DNA from 3 places in the Pseudomonas sp. NPDC096917 genome. Region 2 is predicted to be linked to each of the others. Evidence: riboswitches for the same ligand, from Rfam matches in the RefSeq annotation. Region 2 holds a riboswitch; each other region holds the start of a gene.

Region 1 (3,270 bases), on a different contig from region 2:
TGAGGCCCAGCGAGGCCGTGTGCGGGCCCACTGCGTAGTCTGGCGCAATTGCTTTGGCGACCAAATCGAGGTTTTGCGGGCTGACCCGCGTATCGACATGTTGCCCGTAATAGCTGTAGGGCCAGCCGTAAAAGCCGCCATCCTTCACGGAGGTGATGTAGTCGGGCACCAGATCGCTGCCAATTTCGTCGCGTTCGTTCACTGCGGTCCACAGTTTGCCGGTCTTGGGCTCCCAGTCCATGCCATTAGGGTTGCGCAGCCCTGAGGCAAAAATACGGTGGCTACCCGTCGCGGGGTCGACCTCCCAGATCGCGGCGCGACCTTCTTCGTTGTCCAGGCCGTTTTCGCCAACGTTGCTGTTGGAGCCCACGCTCACGTAGAGCTTTTTGCCGTCGGGGCTGGCGATGACGTTTTTGGTCCAGTGATGGTTTATCGGTCCGCCCGGCAGGTCGACAATTTTGGTCGGTGGCGCGCTGATCGAGTTCTCACCTGTTTGATAAGGGAAGCGCAGCAGCTTGTCTGCATCCGCTACATACAGGTCGTTGCCCACCAGGGTCATGCCAAATGGTGAGTTCAGGTTGTCGATAAACACCGTACGGGTTTCAGCCACGCCATCGTGATTGGCGTCGCGCAGCAGGGTGATCCGGTTCGCGCTCGGAACACCCGCCCCGGCCCGGCCCATGACTTTTTCCATCACCCAGCCACGAATCCCTTTGCTGTCATCGGGCTTGGGGGGCGCGTTGGTCTCGGCGACCAGTACATCGCCATTGGGTAGCACATACAGCCAGCGCGGATGGTCAAGGCCATCTGCAAACGCCTGCACTTGCAAACCTTCTGCTGCCACCGGCTTGGTGCCCGCTGGCCAGCCAATGGCCGGGGCGATGTTAACGGTGGGTATCAGCGTCTTGTTCGGCTCTGGCAGCTTGGGTGAGGGGCCGGTGCCGTCGGTGACTTGCAGCGTCGAACTCTCGCCGCAGGCTGCCAACCCTGCCGCTAAAACGATGACAACAGCGTGCTGGCGTTTAAGCATGTGGATCTCCATGAGTTTTTTTGTCGTGTTAGTCATAGAGGAGCGTAGTTGGCGAAGGTTCAGGTCGCAGTAATCCTTTGGCAAGCGGACCCGCACCTTTAATTGACGCTCCACCCCCAACCCTCTAACCTTCGCGGCTTGTTTCAGGTGCTCTGCAACTCAAGGTTGGCCGAGTGAAACAGGGAAGCCGGTGAAAGCGTGTTTAACCACACAACCGCTTTGATCCCGGCGCTGCCCCCGCAACGGTAAATGAGTCAACATCACGCCCGATGCCACTGTGTTTAATGCACGGGAAGGCGCGTGGTGAGGCTGCGTTTTATGTGTAAAAACGCCCCGCTCATGAGCCCGGAGACCGGCCTGATCCATCCAGCACCCTCGCGGCGGGCGTAGGTGTGTCGTTTTTTAATGAATCCTCCCGCCTCCCGTTTGCTTAATTCAGCCCCAACGGAGAGCTGCCATGAACGAATCCCCCGAACGCGACGAGCGTCATCTGGCGCGCATGTTGCGCAAAAAAGCAGTGATGGACGAGCGCATTGCCAGTGCCCCTAACGAGTGTGGCCTGTTGCTGGTGTTGACCGGCAATGGCAAAGGCAAAAGCAGTTCGGCTTTTGGCATGTTGGCCCGGGCCATGGGCCATGGCCTGCAATGCGGCGTGGTGCAGTTCATCAAGGGCCGTAACAGCACCGGCGAAGAGATGTTTTTCCGTCGCTTTCCTGAACAAGTGCGCTATCACGTGATGGGCGAAGGCTTTACCTGGGAAACTCAGGACCGCCAGCGTGACATCGTGGCAGCTGAGGCGGCGTGGGAAGTGTCTCGCGAGATGCTGCGTGATCCGTCCATTGGGCTGGTGGTGCTGGATGAGCTGAACATTGCACTCAAACACGGCTACCTCGACCTCGAGCAAGTGCTGAGCGACCTGCAAGCCCGTCCGCCGATGCAGCATGTGCTGGTCACCGGGCGTGGCGCTAAACCTGAGCTGATTGATCTGGCCGATACCGTAACTGAAATGGGTGTGATCAAGCATGCATTTCAGGCCGGGATCAAGGCCCAGAAAGGCATTGAATTGTGAGTGTTCAAGCATGAGAGAGTCGCGTCATTGCCCGGCGGTACTGATCGCCGCGCCGGCTTCCGGTCAGGGCAAGACCACCGTCACCGCCGCTTTGGCCCGATTGCATCGCAATCAAGGGCGCAAGGTACGGGTATTCAAATGTGGCCCGGATTTCCTCGACCCCATGATCCTCGAGCGCGCCAGCGGTGCGCCGGTGTATCAGGTGGATTTGTGGATGGTTGGCGCCGATGAAAGCCGTCGCTTGCTGTGGGAAGCGGCCGGTGAAGCGGACCTGATTCTGATCGAAGGCGTGATGGGGCTGTTCGACGGCACGCCGTCCAGCGCCGATCTGGCGCGTCATTTCGGCGTGCCGGTGTTGGGGGTGATTGATGGCACCGCCATGGCCCAGACCTTCGGCGCGTTGGCCTTGGGGCTGGCGCGTTATCAGCCGGACCTGCCGTTTGCCGGGGTGCTGGCTAACCGGGTCGGTACGGTGCGTCATGCGCAGTTGCTCGAAGGCAGCCTGACTGAAGGCTTGCGCTGGTACGGCGCATTGTCCCGCGAGACCGGGATTGAGCTGCCAAGCCGGCATTTAGGTCTGGTGCAAGCCAGCGAATTGAATGACCTGGATGCGCGCCTCGATGCGGCGGCCAACGCCCTGGCCAGCACCTGCGAGGTAGCGCTGCCACCGGCGGTGGAGTTTGCAGCCCCGCAACCTGTTGCCGTTGAGCCGTTACTGGCCGGGGTGCGGATTGCTGTGGCGCGCGATGAAGCCTTTGCCTTTACCTATGGCGCGAGCCTGGCGCTGTTGCGCGACATGGGCGCCGAACTGGTGTTTTTCTCGCCGATTCGCGACACGCAGCTGCCTGGCGCTGACAGTCTGTATTTGCCGGGCGGCTACCCCGAGTTGCATCACCTTGAGCTGTCGCGCAACACGTCGATGCTGGATGCAATCCGTGCTCACCATCAAGCAGGCAAGCCCTTGCTGGCCGAATGTGGCGGCATGCTCTATCTGCTGGATGCCTTGACCGACGTCGACGGTCAGCGCGCCGAGTTGGTCGGCCTGCTCAAGGGCGAGGCGACCATGCAAAAACGCTTGGCGGCTCTGGCTTTGCAGGCCGTTGAGATGCCCGAAGGCCTGTTGCGCGGACACACCTATCATCACTCGCTGACCAGCACCGAACTTGAGCCT
Region 2 (3,270 bases):
TGCTGCTGCGCCGGCCGGACGTGGTGGCGGCGGAACGTAACGCAGCGGCGGCTAACGCCAAAATCGGCGTGGCCGAAGCGGCGTTCTTTCCGACTCTGGACTTGACCGCCGAAGCCGGTTATCGCGCTAGCGCATTGGGTGGACTGTTCAGCGTGCCCAACCGCATCTGGACCTTGGGCCCGGCGCTGGCGGCGACCCTGTTTGATGGCGGCGCCCGCGAGGCGGCGGTGCAACAGGCGCAGGCCAGCTACGACCAGGACGCGGCCAATTACCGTGGCACCGTGCTGTCAGCGTTGCAGAACGTCGAAGACAACTTGTCGGCGATCAATCACCTGAACGTGCAGGCCGACACTTACCAACAGATCTATACGCGCAACCAGCAACTGTTTGGCAGCCAAGAGGCGCAGTTGAAAGCCGGGACCGTCAGCCAGCAGAACGTCCTGACTCAGCAATTAATCCTGTTGCAGACCGAGCAGAACTTGCGCGATACCCAGGCGCAACTGAGCCAGGGCAGCGTGGCGCTGATTCAAAGTTTGGGTGGAGGATGGGGCTTGTAGTCGCTGTCGAGGAGCGAAGGCTGCGATCGGCTGCGCAGCCTTCGTACTTCGTCAGCGACTACAGAATTTCAATGACTCAGGCCTTGTAAGCCTTGCCCGCCGGCAACAGCAAGTGTTCAGCCACTGCGCCGAAGATCAACCCCAGAGCAGTCCACATCACCCCTTGAATGCCCAGGGCTGCGACGCGGAATTTCCACAGCAAGACTGCCGAGAAGTTTTGCGGCACTTCGCTGATGGTCGGGAACAGGTAGCCGGCCACTGCAACAATCACCAGATACAGCGCCACGCCTTTGATCGCGCCATTCCACAGACCCGAGCGGGCGATGAACGTGCGGCCTGCACTGATTGCAATCACCGCAGCGGCAACCGACACCAGCAACATCAGAAAGAACAGTTGGGTGCGCTTGCCCAGGGTGCTCGGATCGCCCACTGACGGTGGATTGGCCGGATAAACGAGACCCGGGATCAGAAACACCACCACAAAGGCGGTCAGCGCCAACAGCGCAGACAGGCCGCGTGGGCCGACATTGCCGACGCGCCCCAGAGAGAAAGCAAACACCAGGGCAAAAATGCCGCCCAGTGACACGCTGTACGCCACCACCCCGGTCAACAGGCCGAAGGTGCTTTGCACCTGGCGGCTGACCAGTTCGGGTTCTCCTTGCTCGGCATCGCCGTGTGAGTGAGACATGTGTTCTTCGAACGCGATAGCGCTCTCAATCTGGGGCTCCCCGAACACTTTGGCAAAACCGAAAGCCAGCAGGCCAGCAATCAGACCGACAAGCATGCCCCTGACGAGTAAACGACCAGTCATGTAGTAATCCTCGGATCAGTGGCAGGGAAAGCCCAGCAGATGGCGGCCGTCGTGTACGAATTCGTGAACGTACATGCCCTTGAAAATGGCAGTGGCGCCTTGTTCGGCGCCGACGAAATAAATCGCCAGCATCAGCAACAGGCCGCCGAAGATCGCCCAAGGCAAAATATCGCCCAAGGGAATGGCAGGCAGGGAGATGTCAGTCTGAGTTGAAGCGTTGTAAGCCATGATTACCTCTGGGATTGCGCGTCCCGGCAAGAGTGCATAAGGCAAAGGAAGATCTGGCTTTCGGCAAGGAGCCGACTACAGTGGCGCGACCGCGTCGGATTTTGACCGACTTCTTTCCTTCGTAACATACTGAAATAACCTGGGCAGTCTACGCTAGCGTCTCAGGAAAAACTCGCGCCATTACGTTTTTGTGGGAGCTATGAAATATACGGTTAAACGATTCCCGCTGCTGCCTTCTTGGCAGTGACTAGTTTTTGGGCTTATCAACCCATTGAGCCTGTTTATGCACGTATTTCCTACCTCTCATCGTCTGCGCCTTGGTCGTTACAGCGAGCAAAACCGTCTCTATCTGTTAACCGCCAATACATTGAATCGCGAGCCCATTTTCTTGGACTGGCATATCGGCAGGAGGGTTGTAGAACAACTGAGGTGCGCACAAGAACAAGGTCTTGTCGACTCGCTTGCATGGGTCGTGATGCCTGATCACTTTCATTGGCTGGTGGTGCTTCAGAGCGGTTCGCTTGACGAATTGATGTGTCGCACCAAATCGTTGAGTACGCGGGCCATTAACCAAGCAACCGGTCGAACAGGCAGCCGATGGCAGCAGGGCTACCATGACCACGCTTTACGTGATGACGAAGATTTGAAGCATCTGGCACGTTATGTCATCGCCAACCCTATACGCGCAGGGCTGGTCAAGCGAGTAGGGGATTACCCTCTATGGGATGCCATATGGCTATGACGTATTGCAAAACCTGTGGGAGCGGGCTTGCTCGCGATGGCATCAACTCGGTCATTCAGATAGACCGAGTCGTTTGCATCGCGAGCAAGCCCTCTCCCACAAAATGGACGTCAGGCGATGGCCGAGCACTTGGATGAAGTGATCCGCATCTTCAGTCGTAACGCTCAGTAAGGCGGGTTATTCCAGCCAGGACTCGGTCACCCGGCGGTCGAGTTCTTCCCAATCCGCCATGCCCAGCACACGCGTGGTATTCAGGCCCCGCAAGTAGCCCCGAAGCTGGTGCGCCATGGCGTGCAGGTTATCGGTCGGGGCGTGCTCATTGTGCAGCGCTTGCTCGTAGAGGCTCAGGTAGTCGTCTACACGGTCGCGGTACTCAGGCAGTACCGCCTCGCGGATCAGATCGAAGGTTCGCATTTTTTGATTTGTATTCAAGTGGCACCCTCTGTGAGTGAACGGGCTGTTGTTTTGGTAACAGGCCGTTTCAATGTATCTCACGTCAGGGCGCAGTATCTATAGGCGACAGCCCCTGCGTCACGCTCACCCTCGCGCTTTCGTGTCGCAGCGAGCTTGCCTCGCGATCGTTTGATCTTTTAAAAAATCGCGAGGCAAGCAGGGTGCTACCAGGTGTACGGCGTCAGCGCGGTCGGGTCGATGTTGTGGTCGACGGTGGCCATGGCTTCTTTAAGCGGGCACAGCAATCCGACGCTGGTTTTGCGGCAATCCTTGCTGCTGGCGAAGTCTTGCTTGAGCGGTTTTTGCCCGCCGTTCAGTGGGGTCAGATTACGAATCTGATCCATCGACTGCGCTTCAAAGGCAATGCGCAAAAAGTATTCGCCGGTTTTGACTTCCTTGTAGCGTTCAAACTGCAACGTGCCCACGGGCGGAATATTGTTTTCGATGTAGTCGCCCAGTTTCCAGCCAAAACCCAGCAT
Region 3 (3,270 bases), on a different contig from region 2:
TGAGTTCGGGGCTTGCGTGCTGCGGGTGATAAATCGCGGTGCGTGGCAAAGCCTGCGGCTCATCCCACGCGTAATCGCGGTCCAGGCTTTGGCTGGCCAGGCAGCGGTAAAGTTGCACGGCATTATGCCGCCCGCCCTGACGCAGAAAGTGCCACAGCCGTTCAGCCTGTTCGGCGGGCACGGTGCTCAACGCACTCAGCTCCGGGTCGGGACGGTCATCGCCCGGCACCAGAATCAGCGTCACGCCGCGCTCGGCCAGTTGCATCAGGCGCTCAATGCCGTAGCGCCAATACCCAATCCCGCCGTGCAAGGACAGCAGAATCACTTTGGCGTGTTGCAGCACCTGGTCGACATACAGATCGACCGAGCCATGGTTTTGCACCTGCATAGGGTTCGCCAGACGCAGGCTTGGATAATCTTCAGGCAACTGCTGGGCGGCGTCCGCGAGCAGTGCCAGGCTTGAATCACCGCTGCACAGGATCACCAGCTCGGCGGGGGTTTGGCCCAAGTCGGCAATGTTGTCGTCCGATACAAAGCCACCGGGTTGGGTCCTGAGCAGATGCATGGGTTAAACGCTCAACGCTGTACGCAGGGAGGACTCAAGCAGTGCGGCGTCCAGGTCCTGGCCGATCAGTACCAGTTTGGTGGTGCGCGCTTCATCACCGCCCCAGGCGCGGTCGAAGTGCTTGTCAAAACGCGTGCCCACACCCTGAATCAGCAAGCGCATCGGCTTGCCAGGAATCGCCGCAAAGCCTTTAACCCGCAGGATGTCGTGCTTGACCACCAATTGCGTCAGGGCGTCCAGCAGCACGCGCTCTTCTGCTTGTGGCAGTTCAATGGAGATGGAATCGAAGGCATCGTGGTCGTGATCGTCGTGGTCATCATCGCCATCGTGGTGATGGTCGTGGTGGCTGTGACGGCTGTCGATGTGATCTTCGGACCCGGCGCCCAGACCCAGCAATACCTCCAGTGGCAGACGACCGCTGCTGGCTTCGATGATTTTCACCGCCGGTGGCAGTTCTTCAGCCACTTCGGCGCGGACTTTGGCCAAGTCTTCAGGGGTGATCAGGTCAGCTTTGTTGAGGATCACCAAGTCAGCGCTGGCCAGTTGGTCGGCAAACAGTTCGTGCAGCGGGGACTCGTGGTCAAGGTTCGGATCGAGTTTGCGCTGGGCATCGACCTGCTCCGGGAAGGCGGCAAAAGTGCCACGTGCAACGGCCGGGCTGTCGACCACGGTGATCACCGCGTCAACGGTGCAGGCGCTGCGAATTTCTGGCCACTGGAACGCTTGAACCAGCGGCTTTGGCAGGGCCAGGCCCGAGGTTTCAATCAGGATATGGTCGATGTCACCGCGACGGGCCACCAGTTCGCGCATCACGGGGAAGAACTCTTCCTGCACGGTGCAGCACAGGCAGCCGTTGGCCAGTTCATAGACGCGGCCGTTGGCTTCTTCTTCAGTGCACCCGATGGTGCATTGCTTGAGGATTTCACCGTCGATACCCAACTCGCCGAATTCGTTGACGATCACTGCAATACGCCGACCCTGGGCGTTGTCCAGCATGTGGCGAAGCAAGGTGGTTTTGCCCGAACCGAGAAAGCCGGTAACGATAGTGACGGGGGTTTTGGCCAGTGTTTTCATCGGATGCCCTTTGGCAAAGCGGCGGGCATACGGGACGACGACCGGCTCATAGGAGCGGCAAACATTCGCCACCGGATCACCCCGCCCGGTTGAAGTAAGAATCTGACACGAGGCAGGTCTCCTGGCTTACGGCTGGGGGTCTGCCCTAGGCAGCCCCATTCCCTGCGCCTTCCCGCGTATCAAGCAGTGGCGTGGCAGGGTAATTGACCGTTTACAGTTGCGGGGGCAGCCGCGGCATACCGCGTTCCCATCTTAGCTTCGCGCTGCGAAGAACCTCGAGCGCACAAGGCTACGCAGTGCTTTGTAACAGGTCAATGTTGGCGCTGTGTACAGGCGTCAGAACCGGGGGCTCCGGCGTCACTTTTTCGTTCAGCCACTGTTCAGCAAATGAAATCGATTCTTGTTTGGCAATACGTATCAATATGTTACAAATTGGCACTACCCATTCGCAACGCGGTGTTCTGCCCATGCTGGTTCCCTTTCTGATCATGCTGCGCGAAGGTATTGAGGCCGCGCTTATCGTCGGCATCATTGCCAGTTACCTCAAGCAAACCGGGCGTGGCCAGTGGATGCCTGCGGTGTGGATTGGGGTTTTCCTCGCGGCCGCCCTGTCGCTGCTGGTCGGCGGCGGCCTGGAACTGATGAGCGCCGAATTCCCGCAAAAGCAGCAGGAACTGTTCGAAGGCATCGTCGGCCTGATCGCCGTTGGCATTCTCAGCTCCATGGTGTTCTGGATGCGCAAGGTCGCCCGCTCGATCAAGCAGGCTCTGCACACCTCACTGGATCACGCCCTTGCCGGTTCCAAACATCAGGTCACAGCCCTGATTGCCATGGTGTTTTTCGCCGTGGCGCGTGAAGGGCTGGAAACTGTGTTTTTCCTGCTCGCGGTGTTTCAACAAAGTGAAGGCCCGGCCGCACCTCTGGGCGCCCTGCTCGGGTTGATTCTGGCGATCTTGGTGGGCTTTGCTATTTACAGCGGCAGCATGCGTCTGAACCTGGGGCTGTTTTTCCGCTGGACCGGCCTGTTCATTCTGGTGGTTGCCGCTGGCATTTTGGCCAACTCGGTGCAAGCCCTGCACGAAGCCGGGCTGTGGAATCACCTGCAAGACGTGGTCTTCGACATCAGCGCCACGCTGCCGATGGACGGCCCGCTGGGTTCGATTCTGGCCGGGATGTTCGGCTATCAGGACGCCCCCACTGTGAGTGTGATCGGCGCCTACGTGATTTATCTGGTGGTGACACTGGCCCTGTTCTTCCGCGCCCCAACACCGCCCAACGCCATCCAACCCACTTCAGTGACGAACTCATAAGGTCCTGCATGTCTACCCCTGCAAGCGGTAATCCCCCACGCGCGCTGCGCTGGGCTGTGGCCGGTTCGGTGATCGTAATGATCGCGGCCGGCGGGTTGTTCTATTACGCCTCGCAACTGGCTACGGCCAAACGCAAGGTGCACAGCAATGAAATCACGGTGACGATTCACCCCCACAGTTGCGAACCGAATGCGCTGACCGTGCCTGCCGGCTTTAACAGTTTCCGTATCGTCAACGTCTCGGAGCGCGCCGTCGAATGGGAAATCCTCGACGGCGTGCTGGTGATCGAAGAGCGCGAGAACATTGCTCCCGGCCTCAGCC

What was found. Region 2 has a riboswitch for cobalamin ahead of ACIQYF_RS10875 (CbtB domain-containing protein). Riboswitches for the same ligand answer to the same signal wherever they lie in the genome.
Region 1: linked by a shared signal. The riboswitch ahead of cobO (cob(I)yrinic acid a,c-diamide adenosyltransferase) and the one ahead of ACIQYF_RS10875 (CbtB domain-containing protein) in region 2 are both predicted to bind cobalamin.
Region 3: linked by a shared signal. The riboswitch ahead of cobW (cobalamin biosynthesis protein CobW) and the one ahead of ACIQYF_RS10875 (CbtB domain-containing protein) in region 2 are both predicted to bind cobalamin.

What each region holds. Positions count from the first base shown of each region.
Region 1 is NZ_JBIWEO010000012.1:93,660-96,929, forward strand. It holds gene ACIQYF_RS15715 (PQQ-dependent sugar dehydrogenase) at 1-1,030, opposite strand, end outside; cobalamin riboswitch at 1,159-1,406, shown strand; gene cobO (cob(I)yrinic acid a,c-diamide adenosyltransferase) at 1,488-2,099, shown strand; gene ACIQYF_RS15725 (cobyrinate a,c-diamide synthase) at 2,110-3,270, shown strand, end outside.
Region 2 is NZ_JBIWEO010000007.1:247,338-250,607, forward strand. It holds gene ACIQYF_RS10865 (efflux transporter outer membrane subunit) at 1-557, shown strand, start outside; gene ACIQYF_RS10870 (CbtA family protein) at 634-1,368, opposite strand; gene ACIQYF_RS10875 (CbtB domain-containing protein) at 1,384-1,596, opposite strand; adenosylcobalamin (AdoCbl) riboswitch at 1,595-1,732, opposite strand; gene ACIQYF_RS10880 (REP-associated tyrosine transposase) at 1,880-2,338, shown strand; gene ACIQYF_RS10885 (hypothetical protein) at 2,516-2,752, opposite strand; gene ACIQYF_RS10890 (histidine-type phosphatase) at 2,956-3,270, opposite strand, start outside.
Region 3 is NZ_JBIWEO010000003.1:125,732-129,001, forward strand. It holds gene cobN (cobaltochelatase subunit CobN) at 1-565, opposite strand, end outside; gene cobW (cobalamin biosynthesis protein CobW) at 569-1,639, opposite strand; cobalamin riboswitch at 1,733-1,932, opposite strand; gene efeU (iron uptake transporter permease EfeU) at 2,107-2,949, shown strand; gene efeO (iron uptake system protein EfeO) at 2,958-3,270, shown strand, end outside.